Regions from separate parts of the Paraburkholderia sp. D1E genome, predicted to be linked through region 1. Evidence: predicted binding sites of a transcription regulator. Region 1 holds the regulator's gene; each other region holds the start of a gene.
What was found. The regulator HrcA, encoded in region 1, represses chaperone genes, less so after heat shock. The targets are predictions, from matches to a motif close to TTAGCACTCNNNNNNNNNGAGTGCTAA.

Region 1 (4,728 bases):
CACCACGAGCGTGCGGCAGAAATGCCCGGTTACAACCATTATTGCGCCGCAATCAGATTGAGATTGAGTGCGCCCGGCAAGTGGCCTATGCTCCATTAAAGCATCGGAAAAGACACGTTAACCCTAACCTGACGTAAGCCTTACCGAGATTCTGCAATTCCACCTGATCTGATTAGCCTGTTTCCATCCTGAATCTTCCCAAGGGGAGTACCGTGAAACTGACCTTTGCAATATCGGTGGTCGCATTGGTACTGATCGCGGGCACCACGACCATCTGCATGTCCGGGGCCGTCAACGATCACACCACCGAGTACGGCGGTGTGCACGCGACGATGGAACAACTGTTCAATCCCCACCTGAAAGTTTGTCGATAGTGCGCCGGTCGCGCTTGGTCGGTCTGCCGTGTAAAGCGGCAGCCGGTTCGCGGTACGTCTTGCGCCGCTCCTGCTCGACCTGCCGCTTCACCTTGCTCTCTTCGGTCTCCGCATAAAGCGTCTGCGCGATGCTGGCTGGGCCACGCACGTCACAAACGCCCAGCACTTCCACCTGCCACACAATCCGCTCAATCTCGATCTCGACGAGGTCGCCGACACGCACATCTTTGGCCGGCTTGACGCTCGCACCGCCGATGCGTACGTGTCCTTTGTCGACGGCGTCCGCCGCCAGCGAGCGGGTCTTGAAGAAGCGCGCCGCCCACAGCCATTTGTCGATGCGCAACTTCGCGCCCGATTCAGTTGAAATCCTGTAATTCATGAGCCTGCTCAAGCCCCGGTCGTGTGCGGCACCGGCACCGCTTGCACGGGCCAGCCCTGCAGATTCTGCGCGACGATTTCGCCTAGCGCGGCGATCCACGCGTGTGAAGCGTTCACGCAGGGAATCCGATGAAATTCCTTGCCGCCCGCCCGCAGGAACTCGTCACGTACTTCCATCCCGATTTCTTCAATCGTTTCAAGGCAATCGGCGGTAAAACCCGGACAGAACACGTCAGCACGCCGCACGCCCGCCGCGCCCAACTCCTTCAGCGTGGGTGCGGTGTACGGCTGCAGCCATTCGGCCTTGCCGAATCGCGACTGAAACGTGATACGGCATTCCACCTGCGTCAATCCCAGCGCCTGTGTCAACAACGCGCCGGTCTGCTGGCATTGCTCGTGGTATGGATCGCCGAGATCCATCGTGCGCTTGGGCACCCCGTGAAAACTCAGCACCAGCTTGTCGCCCGCGGCGAAGTCCGGCCTGCCGTACTGATGCCAGTACTGATGCACCTGCGCGGCGAGCGCGGCGATGTACGCCGGATGATCGGCATACTGGCGCACCGTGCGGATTTCCGGCTGATTGCGCATGCGCTTGAGGGCCGAAAAGGCGTCGTCGAAAGCCGTGGCCGTGGTCGACGACGAGTACTGCGGATACATGGGCACCAGCAGCACGCGCTCGGCGCCCGCCAGCTTCAGCTGGTTCAGCATGGCCGGAATACCGGGCGTGCCGTAGCGCATGGCGTAGTCGACCAGCACCGTGTAGTCGTTCAATTGCAGAAGATGGCGCAAACCCTCCACCTGCTTCTCGGTGAAGACACGCAGCGGCGAACCCTCCGGCATCCACACGGCCGCATATTTCTTCGCTGACGAACGGCTCCGGGACGGCAAAATCAACAGCCGCAGAATCACCTGCCAGAGGAGTGCCGGAATTTCGACCACGCGCGGATCGGACAGGAACTGCGCAAGATAGCGACGGACCGCACGCGGCGTCGGCGCGTCAGGCGTGCCGAGATTGATCAGCAACACGGCGACACGGTGTGACGTGGCGTTCTGTGATGGCCGCTCGAGGTCGAAGCGCATAGGGAGCAGGTATAACCGCTTTAGGCGGAAAGTCGGTTCAGGTGGGATTCATTATAGCGGCGCGGTCCATTGCAAGGTCCGCCAGGGACCCCTGGCCATTCGGCCAATTGGCAAGCCGCGCGCCGTCGCGCATCATTTGCAGCACGCGGTGTCGCAGCCTGCAGATACCGCCGGTTATTGCTGGTTACTGCTGAGCGTCAGGGAAAGCAGCCGCGCGGTGATATCCACGATTGGAATCACGCGGTTGTAGGCCATGCGAGTCGGCCCGATCACACCGAGCGTGCCGACAATCTTGCCGTTCACCTCATAAGGCGCGGTTACCACGCTCATTTCCTCGATCGGCACGAGATTCGACTCGCCGCCGATGAAAATCTGCACGCCCGCGGCGTGACTCGATACGTCGAGCAACTGAAGGAGACTGGTCTTTTGGTCGAATACATCGAACAGTTTGCGCAAGCGCGCCATGTCCGACGAAAGGTCGGCGACTTCGAGCAGGTTGCGCTCGCCGGAAATCAGCACGGTCTCGCCGGTGTCGGATTCATCCGTGCTGGCCGTGACCGCGGCGTGCATCAGCGTGGTCATATCGCCGCGCAGCTCGTCGATTTCTTCCCGCAGGCGGCGGCGCACGTCGTCGAAAGAGAGGCCCGCGAAGTGCGCGTTGATGTAATTGGAGGCTTCCACCAGCTGCGACGGCGAAAAGTCGCGCTGGGTCGCCATGATGCGGTTCTGTACGTCGCCCTCGGGCGTCACGATGATCAGCAGGATGCGCTTGTCCGACAGGCGCATGAACTCGATCTGCTTGAACACGTGGCTGCGGCGCGGCGTGAGCACCACACCGGCGAACTGCGACAGATTGGACAGCACGCTGGCCGCCGCGGCGACGACTTTCTGCGGGTCGCCCGCCTGCAGCGTGGTCTTGACGATGCGCATCACCGCTTCTTCGTCTGCGGCGGATTCCACCGTCAGCATGGTATCGACGAACAAGCGGTAGCCGCGCGGCGTCGGAATCCGGCCCGCTGAAGTATGCGGACTAATCACGAGCCCCAGGTCCTCGAGATCGGACATCACGTTGCGGATCGTTGCCGGACTCAGTTCGAGACCGGAATAGCGCGACAACGTGCGCGAGCCGACCGGCTGACCTTCGGCGATGTAGCGCTCGATCAGCGTTTTGAGGAGGGTTTGTGCGCGAGGATCTAGCATGACGGAAAATTTTAGCTTAATGACGCGACTACAGCGAGCGCTAACGTCGCCGACCCCTGACTATCGTGCCACCGGTCGGCGGGGCGGCGCCTGGTATTCTGTGCGGCGCCTTGACCGGCGCTGTGTCCAGCATTCTTGCCGGCACCTCGTCCAGACCCAGGCCCGCCGCCTCGCCAGCCGCCCGTTCCACGAGTCCGCTGGCCGCACGCCGCCGGACTACAACCGGCGTGCATGTCATCAAAGCTTCACCATTCTAACGATAATCGCCCAACGCGCTGACAGCCCGTCTGCACAGGCCCGCCACCGGGTCTGTCTGCGGTTCTTTTCAGGCCCTACCTATGGTGTAATGCCGGCATGCAAGTGACTAGCCAGTTCAAGACCGTCGCGCTCGTCGGGCGCAACAATACGCCGGGCATCGGGGAGCCGCTAACCGCGCTCGCCTCGTGCATCGCGAAGCGCGGCTTCGAGGTCGTGTTCGAAGCCGACACCGCCGCCGAAATTGGCGTCACCGACTATCCGGCGCTGCGTCCCGCCGAGATCGGCGCGCGTGCCGACGTTGCCGTGGTGCTCGGCGGCGACGGCACGATGCTAGGCATCGGCCGCCAGCTTGCGCCCTACCGCACGCCGCTGATCGGCATCAACCACGGGCGGCTCGGCTTCATTACCGACATTCCGATCTCCGACATGCGCGAGATCGTGCCGCAAATGCTCGCCGGCAACTTCGAGCGCGAAGAGCGCATGTTGCTCGAAGCCCGCATCATGCGCGGCGGCGCCCCGATCTATCACGCGCTTGCTTTCAACGACGTGGTGGTCAACCGCAGCGGCTTCTCGGGCATGGCGGAACTGCATGTCTCGGTGGACGGGCGCTTCATGTACAACCAGCGCTCGGATGGCCTGATCGTCGCCACGCCTACGGGTTCGACCGCCTACGCGCTGTCCTCGCAGGGGCCGATCCTGCATCCGCAACTGCAAGGCATCGTACTGGTGCCGATCGCGCCGCATGCGCTATCGAACCGCCCAATCGTGCTGCCGGACAACTCGAAGGTGAGCATCCAGATCGTCTCGGGCCGCGAAGTGAACGTCAATTTCGACATGCAGTCGTTCACTTCGCTGGAATTGAGCGACACGATCGAAGTACGCCGCTCGCGTCATACGGTGCCGATGCTGCACCCCGTCGGCTACAGCCACTACGCCACGCTGCGCAAGAAGCTGCACTGGAATGAATATCCGTCGCACGAAGAAGACCCCAAGCCCTAAGCGGCCGGACCGCCGGAACACCGGAGTGCCGGCCACCGGAGTGCCGGCCACCGGAATGCCGGCCACCGGAATGCGAACGCCGCCGCTGCCGAACCCTGAATCTCAAGCCCAACTGACGACCTCCATGCTTCGCCACCTCTCGATACGCGACTTCGTCATCGTCGCCGCGCTCGATCTCGAATTCGACAGCGGCTTTACCGTTTTCTCCGGCGAAACAGGCGCTGGCAAGTCGATCCTGATCGACGCGCTGGCCCTCGCGCTCGGCGCCCGTGCCGATGCGAGCGTGGTTCGCACCGGCGAGAGCCGCGCCGACATCACCGCGGAGTTCGAGACGCATGCGCAAGTCGAGCAATGGCTCGACGAGCAGGCGCTCGGCACGACCGCCGACGAGGGCCATCACGGCAGCACCGTCATGCTGCGTCGCGTAGTGGATGCGAAC
Region 2 (4,728 bases), 210 kb from region 1:
ATCCGCATAACGATCGCGGCACCGCCGTGGCCGCCACGGAACTGGCGCTGCTGGCGGGCGCGGATCGCGTCGAAGGATGTCTGTTCAGCAGCGGCGAGCGCACGGGCAACGTGGACCTCGTGACGGTCGCGATGAACCTTCACGCGCAGGGCATCGACCCGGGTCTCGACTTCTCCGATATCGACGCAGTGCGACGCGTGGTGGAACGCTGCAATCAGATTCCGGTGCATCCGCGGCATCCGTATGCGGGTGTTGCGGCGCAGCGGCCAGTGCGGAGCGATGAGGATCTGCAGCGCGTAGCAGCTTGAGCGTTCACCAAACGCAAGCCGCGAAACGGAGTGAGCTCAAAAGGCTCACTCGATCGCGCAACGCGTCGCCTGCCAAGCGATCAGACGCCATTGCCCGTCTTCCTGCACATGAATCGCCGTATACGCAATTGGAAACAGCAGCGCCCCGTTATTCGCTTCCATTTCGATCAACGCGCGCCCGGTGACGACGCAGGTCTCACGCCCCACCGGCAACACATCTTGCGACTGCACCTCGATCTGCCGATAGCGGCGGCGCCCGGCCGTAATACCGTCGATGAACTGCCGCTTCGTTTCGCGCTTGCCATTCGTGTGGACATAGCTCACGTTGTCCGCGAGCAAGGTATCGAGCGACGGCCCGTCGCCGTCGACCATCGCACGAAAGCGCTCCCGCTCGAGCCCGCGAATCGCTTCGATTATCTTTGCCGCCATTGCTCAGCCCCTCGCACCGGTGAGCCGAACGTGGCCACGGTCGTCAGAAGTTATATTGCAAATATAGCTGGTGGAAATTTATACCAGGATTCGGCTCTTTGATACCGCCGTTGGAAATATGCTGGAAGCGGTAGCCCGCTTCGTACTGCTGGCGGCTGCCAAATTGCAGGCCGACGCCCGCCATGGGGGCGAATTGGAACGCTGTGGCGAGTGTGAGGTCAGAAGATATCCTCGGACTCGAAAGAAGCCTGATTCCGGCGCCCGCTTCGATATACGGACGAATCGCACCCGCTCCGTCAATGAAGCGAATGATCGGCGTCACACCGATTTCGCCGATATTTTCGTGCACAGTCCCTTCGTTGGTATGCCACCAGGCCACGTGTGCTTCGCCGATCAGCGAGAAATGCCAATCGCCGATCTGCCACCACGTCAAATTCGGATCCCAAACCAGGCCGAGATCGAGCTTTTTAATGTGGTGATCCCCAACGCCGCCGGCAATCTGCACGCCAAACTGGTCGGCTGCGGCCAGTCCTGAAGCGCTAAACAGAATAGCCGCCGAAGCACCCTTTAGAGCCAGACCACACAACGCGCTTTTTTTGTTCTTCATCGAGCACCCGAGCTAGCCGAACGTTGATCAGCGGACACTGTCCCGTTTATTTTAAAGATAATCTACATCCGGCGGATCGTATGAAGAAACCTAAATTCTCGCAATTAGTCACTTCAATTTTAGAAAAAATCGGTCACTTATAAGAACGGAGGCGCTTTGCCAGGTAAATCCTACGGCCTACACGCGACCGTTTGCAGAGGCACCACATGGCTATCAAAACCGAAATTTCAATAGGAATATGCGGAACTTGGATGCCCCTACAGCCTCTAAGTATTAGCACTCGGCAAATCAGAGTGCTAACATCCAACGCTGGAGTCGTTTAACTGAATACGCTTTTGTCTGATTCCAAAGGAGTTTCCTACGTGAGCCATGCAATGACCCTTCCGAGTACTCTGAGCCCGTCGTCGGCTAAGGCCGCTTCGGCAGGTGCACTGGCGCTCTCGCATTCCTCGCTGCTGCCCGGCCAGCTGGGCAATATCGACGCCTACATCCAGGCCGTAAATCGGATTCCGATGCTGACGCCGGCGGAAGAACGCCAGTTCGCCACTGAATTTCGCGAGCAGGACAACCTCGAGTCCGCGCGCCGTCTCGTCCTGTCGCACCTGCGGCTGGTCGTCTCGATCGCGCGCAATTACCTTGGTTATGGACTGCCGCATGCCGACCTGATCCAGGAAGGCAATATCGGCCTGATGAAGGCTGTGAAGCGCTTCGACCCGGAGCAGAACGTACGGCTCGTGTCATACGCCATGCACTGGATCAAGGCTGAGATCCACGAATACATCCTGCGCAATTGGCGGATGGTGAAGGTTGCCACCACCAAAGCGCAGCGCAAGCTGTTCTTCAACCTGCGCAGCCACAAGCAGGGCCTGGGCGCGTTCACGCCTGACGAGATCGAAGGTCTTGCCAAAGAGCTGAACGTGAAGCGCGAAGAAGTGGCCGAGATGGAAACGCGCTTGTCCGGCGGCGATATTGCGCTGGAAGGCCAGGTCGAAGACGGTGAAGAGTCGTACGCGCCGATCGCCTACCTCGCCGACTCGCATAGCGAGCCGACTGCCGTGCTGGCTTCGCGTCAGCGCGACAAGCTGCAAAGCGACGGTATCGCGAGCGCGCTGGAAGCGCTGGACGCCCGCAGCCGCCGCATCATCGAAGCCCGCTGGCTGAAGGTGGAAGACGACGGCTCTGGTGGTTCGACGCTGCACGAACTAGCCGACGAATTCGGCGTCTCGGCCGAACGTATTCGTCAGATCGAGGCGAGCGCAATGAAGAAAATGCGCGGCGCTTTGGCCGAATATGCGTAAGGCTTAAAACCTTTAGTTGTGCCGGCTCGTCCGGCGTGCGCTGTTTAGTCGCAGAGCCCTGCCCTCGCAAGAAGGCAGGGCTTTTTTGTGCCCACTCGACGATGCATGCGCTCAATCGCAGACGCATGCGCACTCACTCAAGAACATACCCGCCCTGCACGCGTTTCTTGACGTATCACAAACCTCATAGCAATACTGTTCGCACAGGACAATGTTCGCGACCCAATGTCGCAGTGCCGAACTTACGCGTGCGAGGTCCTTGCTTCTAGAATCGGGATGCACTTGCCAGACCGCTCAGGCGACCTGGATCCAGCCGGAATCACCGGTATGAAGTCGCCTTCGACCGATCATGACCATAGCCTTGAATCCCGATAACAACCCTCGCTCGAGCCTACGCAAACGGTTCGGCGCCTGGGTGCGCGGTCCGACGCTGGCGCGGGATATCGCCATCGTGCTCGTCATCAAGTTCGCACTGCTGATGGCGCTCAAATACACATTCTTCAACCATCCGCAGGCGGAGCATATGTCGCTGCCGCCTGAACAAGTTGCGCAGGCGCTGCTGTCCGTGCCTGCCTCGCATCCGTCCCAAGGTGATCAACATGCCCGTTAGCGAAGTCGTAGAACTGTCGCGCCTCCAGTTCGCCATCACGGCGCTTTATCACTTTCTATTCGTGCCGCTTACGCTTGGTCTGTCGTGGTTGCTCGTCATCATGGAGTCCGTTTATGTGATGACCGGCAAGCAGATCTACAAGGACATGACCCAGTTCTGGGGCAAGCTGTTCGGCATCAATTTTGCGATGGGCGTCACCACCGGTCTCACGCTGGAGTTCCAGTTCGGCACCAACTGGTCGTACTACTCGCACTATGTCGGCGACATTTTCGGCGTGCCGCTGGCCGTTGAAGGTTTGATGGCGTTCTTCCTCGAGTCGACCTTCGTCGGTTTGTTCTTCTTCGGATGGAACCGGCTCTCGAAAGTGCAGCACGTGACCGTCACGTTCCTCGTCGCGCTCGGCTCGAACCTGTCAGCCCTGTGGATTCTGGTGGCCAACGGCTGGATGAACAATCCGGTCGGCGCCACCTTCAACTACCAGACCATGCGCATGGAACTCGACAGCATCTTCTCGGTGCTGTTCAATCCGGTCGCGCAAGTGAAGTTCGTGCACACCGTATCGGCCGGTTACGTGACCGCTTCGATGTTCGTGCTAGGTGTGTCATCGTGGTATCTGTTGAAGCGCCGCGACACCGAGTTTGCCTTGCGCTCCTTCGCCATCGCCGCCGGCTTCGGTCTGGCGTCGACATTGTGCGTGATCGTGCTCGGCGACGAATCCGGTTACCGCACCGGCGAAGTTCAGCAGGTCAAACTGGCCGCCATCGAATCCGAATGGGAAACGGCGCCTGCGCCCGCACCATTTACGATCATCGGCATCCCGAACCAGAAGGAAGAACGCACCGACTATGCGATTCGCATTCCGTATGCGCTCGGCCTGATCGCCACGCGCTCGATCGACGAGCCGGTAGTCGGCCTGAAAGACCTGATGGCGCAAAACGAAGTGCGCATCAAGAACGGCATGCTCGCCTACGCCGCGCTGCAAAAGCTGAAGCTAGGGGATGCCACGGACGAAGCCAAAGCGGCCTTCGACGCACACAAGCAAGACCTCGGCTACGGCCTGTTGCTCAAGCAGTTCACTCCGAACGTCACCGACGCCACGCCGGATCAGATCGTGCAGGCCGCCAAGAAGACGATTCCACCGGTGGCGCCCGTGTTCTTCTCGTTCCGCCTGATGGTCGGCCTCGGCATCCTGTTCCTCGCGACCTTTGTACTGGCGTTCTGGTTCTGCGCACAACGCTCCTTGCTGCTGGAGAAGCGCCGCTGGTTCCTGCGCTGGGCCGTATGGGCGATTCCGCTGCCGTGGCTTGCTGCTGAATTCGGCTGGATCGTCGCTGAGGTGGGCCGTCAACCGTGGACCATCGCCGGTATTCTGCCGACCGCGTTGTCCGCTTCGAGTCTGACGCCTGGGGATCTCTACTTGAGCATTGGCGGCTTCGTTGTGTTCTACACGGTGCTGTTCATCATCGAAATCATGCT
Region 3 (4,728 bases), 180 kb from region 1:
TTGGGTACAACATGAGGCCGCCGCCGAGGTCAGCGACCAACTGCTGAAGTTCGTGCGTACCGTTGATCTCGCATGATCGTGACATACACTGTCCGGATTACTCCCGGCTCCGTTTTGTGGGGCGAAGAAAAATGGCGGCGTAACGGAGGCTCACGCGAGTCTTCAATGACACTTGCACTCAAAGAACGGACATCGACCACAGGGACACCGGTTGTCCCAGTTGGGTCGAGCGACTTTGGGGCCCAAGCACTGGGGCAAAACGGGCATATTGCGAGGCGAAAAAATGCGTCGTTATACAACTGAAAACGGTTGGGATCCGGGTAGACAATTGCGGATCGGCCGTCTCGATTGCGCGCAGTGTCTCCGTGCCTGATAGCAATACCGGCCGCTTCGTTCGGGACATCAGGCGTTTTGTCCAGTCAAAGATTGCCACGTGAACCTCGACTTTGCGTGCGAGGAAAACGTGTTGATATTCGTCGAGGGCAATCAGACGGATGTCGTGCTGGTCGATCGCTTCTGCGAGCACATTGAAGAGAACTGCATTGGTTTGCGACCGCGAGCGTGGTGAAATGGCATAACTGAAGTTTTCCAGCAGATCGTCCTGGATTTGCGCCACCGTGGGCGCCTCCTTTAATGATGCGACGAGCACACTGTTCTCGCGGAGAAAAGACCATGAGCACACATTCTTTTGAACGCATTCGATAAGGAGCGACTTGCCAGCGCCGGCTGGCGCAATTACGCTTGCCCCGACTGGTTGCCGCAAATGGTTTCCAAGCTGGATAATCCGTCCGTCGCCATCAAGGGTTTCCTTGAACGATGTGTGGTGCACCCTGATCTGGGAAATTAGCGTGCCGACCTGGAGCGCCTTGTCGCTGTAGCTCATATTGCCTCCTCGGAAAAAGCTTCAAAAGTCGGGATGGGCCTGTCGAGTTCGATCGCATCGTCTTCGGAGATGAGCCTTGAAGACATGTCCGTCTGCAACGAGCGGTCGGAAGCCTGCCTCGACGAAACTGATGAGCTCAGGCCTTGGAACAGCGCCAGATCACGAGCCCCTCGTTTGATTTTCCTTCCGCTGCGAATCGCTGCCGCCCAGTGATCCTGCAACTCGAGGCGAGCGCGGCGGAGTCTCCTTTCCGCATTTGCTATTGTCAGCTTCTGTCCTGCTGCCGCGCGGATCAGCCGGTGCTGGGTGCGAGAAAGACCTGTTGCGTATTCCTCGTCTTTGGCCGGGACGCAAACCCAGTGCCCCGTCTTTGGATGCTGCACAAAGATGCTGCCGAGTTCGTAGGGGTTGGCGGTCATCGTCGTTCTGAAGTTCGTCCCGATCTCGCGGCGCATTTGACCAGTTCATCGCCGGCGTACTGGATCCATTCGTGAACTACCCCGGCATGATTCACCGTTACCATTCCGCGGTGATGACTTGATCGAGCAACTGAACGGTGATCTGCTCTGACACAGAGGGCGGTAGCATGGCGGCCGCTGGCCGTATCATGGTTTTCGAGTTTCCAGAGCGTGACTGATGAATGTGACCGATTCAGGGTTTACCCTAAGTTGAACGTTGATCGTGAAGTTTTGTGACCGGTTGCTGTTCAGTCTCGTATGGCACGCGGGCTACCACGAAATAGAATTTTCGATGCTAAGTGGTTGTTTGTTATGAAAAATGCGTGTCACCGCCGTGTCGGAATGTATGTTCCGAGTTCAAACTTAAGTGAACAAAGTCCAAAGTTAAGCGAATCTCGACATCGACAACCAAAGCGAGATCCCTTCTTGAATTTGTCACCACCCGTCCATATAATTAGCACTCGCTGCACGAGAGTGCTAACAACATCGCCGGTTGGCTCAGCCAGCCGGGTTTTCTCAGCGTTCTTCAGTCTCAATCAAGAGAGGAGTATGTATGAACCTTCGTCCTTTGCATGATCGCGTGATCGTCAAACGTCTGGATCAAGAAACCAAGACTGCGTCGGGCATCGTGATCCCCGAAGCCGCAGCAGAAAAGCCGGATCAAGGCGAAATTCTGGCAGTCGGCCCGGGCAAGCGCGACGACAAGGGTGCACAAATCGCACTCGACGTGAAAGTTGGTGACCGCGTCCTGTTCGGCAAATACGCAGGCCAGACCGTCAAGGTCGACGGCAACGAACTGCTCGTGATGCGTGAAGAAGACATCATGGCCGTGGTGCAGAAGTAAGCGCTGGTCGCTACTTCCCCGGCTATATCCCAAGAATTCAAGGAGTTAGAAGATGGCAGCTAAAGACGTCGTATTCGGTGATTCCGCCCGTGCCAAGATGGTTGAAGGCGTGAACATCCTCGCGAACGCTGTGAAGGTCACGCTGGGCCCGAAGGGTCGCAACGTTGTCCTGGAACGCAGCTTCGGCGGCCCGACGATCACGAAGGACGGTGTTTCGGTCGCGAAAGAGATCGAACTGAAAGACAAGCTCCAGAACATGGGCGCGCAAATGGTCAAGGAAGTGGCTTCCAGGACCAGCGACAACGCAGGTGACGGCACCACGACCGCAACGGTTCTGGCTCAGTCGATCGTCCGCGAAGGCATGAAGTACGTTGCATCGGGCATGAACCCGATGGACCTGAAGCGCGGTATCGACAAGGCTGTGACGGCCGCGATCGAAGAACTGCGCAAGATCAGCAAGCCGTGCACGACCAACAAGGAAATCGCTCAAGTTGGCGCGATTTCGGCAAACAGCGATTCGTCGATCGGTGACCGCATCGCTGAAGCGATGGACAAGGTCGGCAAGGAAGGCGTGATCACGGTTGAAGACGGCAAGTCGCTGCAAGACGAGCTGGACGTTGTCGAAGGTATGCAATTCGACCGCGGCTACCTGTCGCCGTACTTCATCAACAACCCGGACAAGCAAGTTGCTGTGCTCGAAAACCCGTTCGTGCTGCTGCACGACAAGAAGGTTTCGAACATCCGTGATCTGCTGCCGGTACTGGAACAAGTCGCCAAGGCTGGCCGTCCGCTGCTGATCATCGCAGAAGACGTCGAAGGCGAAGCGCTGGCTACGCTGGTTGTGAACAACATCCGCGGCATCCTGAAGACTGTTGCTGTCAAGGCTCCGGGCTTTGGCGATCGTCGTAAGGCCATGCTGGAAGACATCGCTGTCCTGACCGGCGGCCAAGTCATCGCTGAAGAAACCGGCCTGACGCTCGAAAAGGCATCGCTGGCTGAACTGGGTCAAGCGAAGCGTATCGAAGTGGGCAAGGAAAACACGACGATCATCGACGGCGCTGGCGAAGCTGCAACCATCGAAGCACGTGTGAAGCAAGTTCGCACGCAAATCGAAGAAGCTACGTCGGACTACGACCGTGAAAAGCTGCAGGAACGCGTCGCCAAGCTGGCTGGCGGTGTTGCAGTGATCAAGGTTGGTGCTGCGACCGAAGTCGAAATGAAGGAAAAGAAGGCACGTGTCGAAGACGCACTGCACGCAACGCGCGCAGCTGTGGAAGAAGGCATCGTTGCTGGCGGCGGCGTCGCGCTGATCCGCGCACGTTCGGCTATCGTTGGTCTGAAGGGCGCTAACGCCGATCAGGACGCCGGTATCAAGATCGTGCTGCGCGCGATGGAAGAGCCGCTGCGCCAGATCGTCACGAACGGTGGCGAAGAAGCCAGCGTCGTGGTGGCAGCTGTTGCAGCTGGCACGGGCAACTACGGCTACAACGCGGCAACCGGCGAGTACGTCGACCTGGTTGACGCAGGTGTCGTGGACCCGACGAAGGTTACGCGCACGGCGCTGCAAAACGCAGCTTCGGTCGCTGGCCTGCTGTTGACCACCGACGCAGCTGTTTGCGAACTGCCGAAGGAAGATGGTCCGATGGGCGGCGGTATGCCCGGCGGCATGGGCGGCATGGGCATGGACATGTAATTTCGGTTGGGCCTCGTTCGAGGCTCAGTTGGAAACACATGGGGAAGTGCGCCGTGAGGCGTGCTTCCCAAATGAAAAAACCCGCAGAAATGCGGGTTTTTTTATGCCCTTGTTCTTCAGGGCGCCTTGTTAAGGATCAAGCGGGATGCCAGCCTTGCCGCCAAGTCCCGCCGTTGTGCAGCGGCTCGTGAGAATGCGCGATGGTCACGTGAAATCCATCCAGGGCCTGGTCCGGTAATCGAACGGAGAATCCTGCGTAGGCAGTGCCGTAGCCGGCTTCGGACACGTCAGGCCGATGCGCGCCGCTCCACCCTGTGGCCACGACCTCGTCCCCTACGCGGACTTCGATGAGCACTTTTTCCTCGGGGTGATGTAGGTTGACCGCCCAACCCGATACGACGCCGTCGTGAACGGCATCGACAAATCCCTCATGCATGTCGAACAGATCCGCCTCGCGGCCCCGCTCGAACGCTATGTATTCTTCGATTAGCCGCAGATCGAATTCGGCAATGACGTTTCGTACCTTGGCCAGGTACCCCGCATCGAAGCCGAATATTGTCGACGCATGAAGATACGGATTCTCAAGTTTGTTAATCTCGGCCTGTACGCTACGCACTAATTCTATGGCGTTGGAGAAAGGGCCCTCGGCAGCTTGGACCTCGCGGTCGATGTCTTTCGTGACTTCATTGAATAATGTGTAATCGAGCTGGTTTTCTTCTATAAATTTCTGTCGCGCCCATTCACTCAGTTTGCTCCTGTCTCGCGGTGAATTACCGGTCTTGTTTGTCTCGATATAAAAGGGCAGCTTTAAGTCTGTCTTTCCACATAAGCGCAGCAAGAAGCCGCTCAT
Region 4 (4,728 bases), 1.1 Mb from region 1:
ACCGGTGACGGCCAGTTGATGGCCGCCGAAGCGGGGGCTGCGCTTTCAGGTATGGAGTTCTCGAACGCCTATGGCCTGGGTCCAGCGTTTTCATCGGTGACGAAATCGCTGTTCTATAAATGGGCGACGTTCTATTACCGTGACGGATCGGTGATTCCCGGCGCAGGCTCGGCGCATGGCCGCGGGGTGATCGCGCAAACCTTGCAGACCCAGCCCGTGTTTGCGTGCCTCGATCGTGCCGACGAGCAGATTCGCGCACGGATGCGCACTGCGCAGCCGAACTTCTTCTTGCCGTTCGACCGGCTCGGGATCGATCCATTCACGCAACATTTCCCGGTCACCCTGCGTCTCGAAGGAACCGTGCGGGGAACCGGCGGCCTGCATCTGGTCGACCCGACCTGCGCCACCTCGGTCGAGGGATTGTATGCAGCGGGCGATGCGGCGACGCGTGAACTGATCTGCGGCGGCTTTACCGGAGGCGGTAGCCATAACGCGGCGTGGGCGATGTCGTCGGGATTCTGGGCCGGTGCGGGCGCCTCGGATTACGCGCGTTCACGAGGCCCCGCGGCGCGCCAGGGCAGAGTGGTGCGTACGGGAGGAGCAGGGCTTCGAGACGGCGGCGGCAAGGCGCCTTACGACAGCGGCGAAGTAATTCGTGGCGTGCAGCAGGAGGTGTTCCCTACGCAGCGTAACTGGACTCGCCAGGGTGCGTTACTCGATGACTCGCTTTCCCGGCTCGACGCACTGTGGCAGCGTGTGCGCCGTGCGGCTCCGGCGCAGAGCGCGTTGGATGCCGTGCGCGCGCGTGAAGCAGCGGCCATGCTCGCCACCTCGCGTTGGATGTATCGCAGCGCGCAGCAACGTACCGAGACGCGCGGTATGCATCGGCGGCTCGAGCATGCCGCACTTGATCCATCGCAGGGACACCGCCTGTTGAGCGGAGGCCTGGACGAAGTATGGATCGAGAGCTTGGCGGTGCCTCGGGCTGCCGCGGATACGGAAGGAGTGACGGCATGATCGAGATCGTCGACGCTGCGCGCTGCACGGGCTGCAACATCTGCGTGCGGGCCTGCCCGACCAACGTGTTCGACGTGGTGCGCGACGGCCCACCGCGCATCGCGCGTCAAGGCGACTGTCAGACTTGCTTCATGTGCGAACTGTATTGCCCCGAAGACGCGCTCTTCGTTGCACCGCAAGTCGAACCTGCGTCGCTCGCCGCCGGATCAGATGAACCTGTCCTGGGAAACTACCGGCTCGCGATCGGCTGGGGACGTGAAAGACAGTCAACCGCGAGCCAGGATGCGAGCTACGAGTTGCTGATTCGCTCGCATTGAGACACATGAGCGCGGTGGGATGGGTACGTGCAGTTCTGTGTGCCCCGTATGTGTCCCGTTAGCGCCCGCCGGCATGCTGTAAAAAGCACGCTGGCGGGCATGACCTGCTATGGTGCCGACGCTCAGAAATCCAGTCCCGGTCCACCTGCGCCCGGGCCACCAGGCTGACCTGCCGCCGGCGCATCCTTCGGTGCTTCATGCACGGTGGCGTCGGTGGTCAGCAGCAGACCCGCAATCGACGCCGCGTTTTGCAGCGCTGTACGCGTGACCTTGGTCGGATCGAGTACGCCCGATTCGACGAGATCGCCATATTCGCCGGTCTGCGCGTTGTAACCGAAGTTGCCCGTGCCTTCAGCCACTTTCGCGACCACCACGCTAGCCTCTTCACCGGCATTCGTCACGATCTGACGCAGCGGCTCTTCAAGCGCGCGCAGCACGATCTTGATGCCCGCGTCCTGGTCGGCGTTCAAACCTTTGAGTCCGCTGATGGCCTGCTTCACGCGAATCAACGCGACGCCACCGCCCGGCACGATCCCTTCTTCGACTGCGGCGCGCGTGGCATGCAACGCGTCGTCGACGCGGTCTTTCTTTTCCTTGACCTCGATCTCGGTTGCACCGCCGACCTTGATGACAGCGACACCACCCGCCAGCTTCGCCACTCGTTCCTGCAGTTTTTCGCGGTCGTAGTCGGAGCTTGCTTCCTCGATCTGGGTGCGGATCTGTTTCACACGCGCTTCGATGGTCTTGCTGTCGCCCGCGCCGTCGATGAGCGTGGTGTTCTCTTTGCCCACCTCGATGCGCTTGGCCTGACCGAGTTCCGCGAGCGTCGCCTTTTCGAGCGACAGTCCGGTCTCCTCAGCGATCACCTGGCCGCCTGTCAGAATCGCGATGTCTTCGAGCAGCGCTTTGCGGCGGTCGCCGAAACCTGGCGCCTTGACCGCGACGGTCTTCAGAATGCCACGAATGTTGTTGACTACGAGCGTAGCCAGCGCTTCGCCTTCCACGTCTTCCGCGATGATCAGAAGCGGCCGGCCGGCTTTCGCGACCTGCTCCAGAATCGGCAGCAGATCACGGATGTTCGACACCTTCTTGTCGTGCAGCAGCACGAACGGGTTGTCGAGCACGGCAACCTGCTTGTCCTGATCGTTGATGAAATACGGCGATAGATAGCCACGGTCGAACTGCAGGCCTTCCACCACGTCGAGTTCATCGTCGAGCGACTTGCCGTCTTCAACGGTGATGACGCCTTCCTTGCCGACCCGATCGATCGCTTCGGCAATGCGCTGACCGATAGACTCCTCGCCGTTGGCCGAAATCGTTGCGACCTGGGCGATTTCCTTGCTGGTCGTGGTCGGCTTGCTGATCTTCTTCAACTCGTCGATGGCGGCCACCACGGCTTTATCGATGCCGCGCTTCAGGTCTAGCGGATTGAGACCCGCCGCGACGTATTTCTGACCTTCACGCACGATGGCTTGCGCGAGCACCGTCGCGGTGGTGGTGCCGTCACCGGCGGCGTCGCTGGTGCGCGACGCGACTTCCTTCACCAGTTGCGCGCCGATGTTCTGCACGCGGTCCGACAATTCGATTTCCTTGGCGACCGAGACGCCGTCTTTCGTCACCACCGGCGAGCCGAAGCTGCGCTCCAGAACCACGTTACGTCCCTTCGGACCGAGCGTGACCTTGACCGCGTTGGCCAGGATGTTGACGCCTTCGACCAGTTTCGAGCGGGCGACGTCGCTAAAAATGATTTCTTTTGCTGCCATGTTGTAACGCTCCGTTCGTTATTGAGTGACGACTGCGACGACATCTTCCTCGCGCAGTACGAGCAATTCGTTGCCGTCGACTTTGACCGACTGACCGGCGTACTTGCCGAACAGAACACGCTCGCCGACTTTCAGGTCGGGCTCGATACGTTTGCCGTCGTTATCGCGCTTGCCCGGTCCAATGGCGATGACTTCGCCCTGGTCGGGTTTTTCCGCGGCGCTCTCAGGAATGACAATGCCTGAAGCAGTTTTGGTTTCCTGGTCGAGACGCTTGACGATCAAGCGGTCATGCAAGGGACGTAGGCTCATGGTTCGACTTCCGCAGTTGAAATTTGGCACTCGTCGTTGGTGAGTGCTGACCGGAATCGAGTATAGAAATATGCCGGGCGACGCTCCAATAACGGATTCATCGATCCTTATCGGCAAATGGCATTTCAGAAACGCGCATATCCATAGCTTGAATCGCTGGTTTTACGCTGCGTGCCGCATCCCTATACTGGCCTGTCGCATCGGCACGTCCCATGCGGACGCTGTTCGTTCTCCCAAGGCACATTAGCCGGATCAAGCCTGATCCGTGCGCTTTTACAAACAAGGAATGAAGGCATGCAGGTCTCTCAGGAAGGCGCAGCGCATGCGCGGCTTCACGCGGCACTGACCGGGTTGCCGGCACTCGCTAAAGCGATCGGCGAAGATGCCGCGCAACGTGAAGTGCGGCGCGAGTTGCCGTTCGACCGCTTCGCGTTGTTTCGCGAATCGGGGCTGGGCGTGGCTCGTTTTCCGGTCGAATGGGGTGGCCTCGGTGGTTCGCTAGAAGATCTTTTTCATGTGATAGCCACGCTGGCCGCGCATGAATCGAATGTCGCGCATGCATTGCGGATTCATTTCGATCTGACCGAGCAATTGCTGTTGTCACCGCGTTCCGCTTTCAACGATACGCAGATCGAACGGGTACGGGCAGGGGCAATCTTCGGTGGGGCGTCGACGGAACTCGGCACGTCCAGGCCCGGTGAAATCGTCACTAAACTGGTGCGCGACGGTGAGCACTTTCGCGTAACGGGCAAGAAATACTATTCGACCGGCACGGCGTTCTCCGACTATGCGCGTATCAACGTGCAGGATGAAAACGACGAGAAGGTGTCGATCGTGATTCCGGTGTCCCGCGAAGGTCTGCAGGTACTCGACGACTGGGATGGGATGGGGCAACGCATGACGGCGAGTGGCAGCCTGGTACTCGACAACGTACAGGTCCTCTCGGATGAAATTGCCACGCGTGGCTATACGAGTCTCGCAGGCCGGCACGGCAGCGCATTGCGGCAGTTGCATCTGGTGACGGTTGCGGCAGGTATCGTGCGTAACATTCTTGCGGATGCGCGACGCTACGTGACGCAATACGGGCGCCCGGTGCTCATAGCCCGGCCCCTTCGGCACGCGAGGACGGTTTCGTGCAGCAGGTGGTCGGCGATCTCGCGGCGCACAGCCTGTCGATCGACGCGCTGGTGAATCAGAACGCACGCACTCTGGACCGTTCGGCCAATGCAATCCGCAGCGGCGCGGCCAATGCGGAGCAGTTGGTGCTGGAAGGCTCGCTGGCTACCGCCAAAACTCAACTGGTGGTCAGCAAGCTGGCGCTC

Region 2: rpoH (RNA polymerase sigma factor RpoH) is a predicted target of HrcA. The motif match lies at 1,618-1,644, and genes of this name have one in related genera.
Region 3: groES (co-chaperone GroES) is a predicted target of HrcA. The motif match lies at 1,796-1,822, and genes of this name have one in related genera.
Region 4: ACUN0E_RS33845 (co-chaperone GroES) is a predicted target of HrcA. The motif match lies at 3,430-3,456, and genes of this name have one in related genera.

Annotation. Positions count from the first base shown of each region.
Region 1 is NZ_JBQYMB010000001.1:8,630,599-8,635,326, forward strand. It holds gene ACUN0E_RS38835 (hypothetical protein) at 213-374, shown strand; gene ACUN0E_RS38840 (RNA-binding S4 domain-containing protein) at 346-753, opposite strand; gene hemH (ferrochelatase) at 762-1,832, opposite strand; gene hrcA (heat-inducible transcriptional repressor HrcA) at 2,007-3,032, opposite strand; gene ACUN0E_RS38855 (NAD kinase) at 3,387-4,289, shown strand; gene recN (DNA repair protein RecN) at 4,414-4,728, shown strand, end outside.
Region 2 is NZ_JBQYMB010000001.1:8,844,430-8,849,157, forward strand. It holds partial or broken gene ACUN0E_RS39735 (2-isopropylmalate synthase) at 1-251, shown strand, start outside; gene ACUN0E_RS39740 (nuclear transport factor 2 family protein) at 354-737, opposite strand; gene ACUN0E_RS39745 (acyloxyacyl hydrolase) at 781-1,344, opposite strand; gene rpoH (RNA polymerase sigma factor RpoH) at 1,707-2,642, shown strand; gene cydP (cytochrome oxidase putative small subunit CydP) at 2,992-3,252, shown strand; gene ACUN0E_RS39760 (cytochrome ubiquinol oxidase subunit I) at 3,242-4,728, shown strand, end outside.
Region 3 is NZ_JBQYMB010000001.1:8,446,469-8,451,196, reverse strand. It holds gene ACUN0E_RS38020 (alpha/beta hydrolase) at 1-76, shown strand, start outside; gene ACUN0E_RS38015 (TniB family NTP-binding protein) at 179-883, opposite strand; gene ACUN0E_RS38010 (hypothetical protein) at 880-1,338, opposite strand; gene groES (co-chaperone GroES) at 1,895-2,185, shown strand; gene groL (chaperonin GroEL) at 2,238-3,878, shown strand; gene ACUN0E_RS37995 (chondroitin 4-O-sulfotransferase) at 4,015-4,728, opposite strand, start outside.
Region 4 is NZ_JBQYMB010000001.1:7,538,250-7,542,977, reverse strand. It holds gene ACUN0E_RS33860 (FAD-dependent oxidoreductase) at 1-1,017, shown strand, start outside; gene ACUN0E_RS33855 (4Fe-4S binding protein) at 1,014-1,334, shown strand; gene groL (chaperonin GroEL) at 1,457-3,097, opposite strand; gene ACUN0E_RS33845 (co-chaperone GroES) at 3,116-3,406, opposite strand; partial or broken gene ACUN0E_RS33840 (acyl-CoA dehydrogenase family protein) at 3,701-4,728, shown strand, end outside.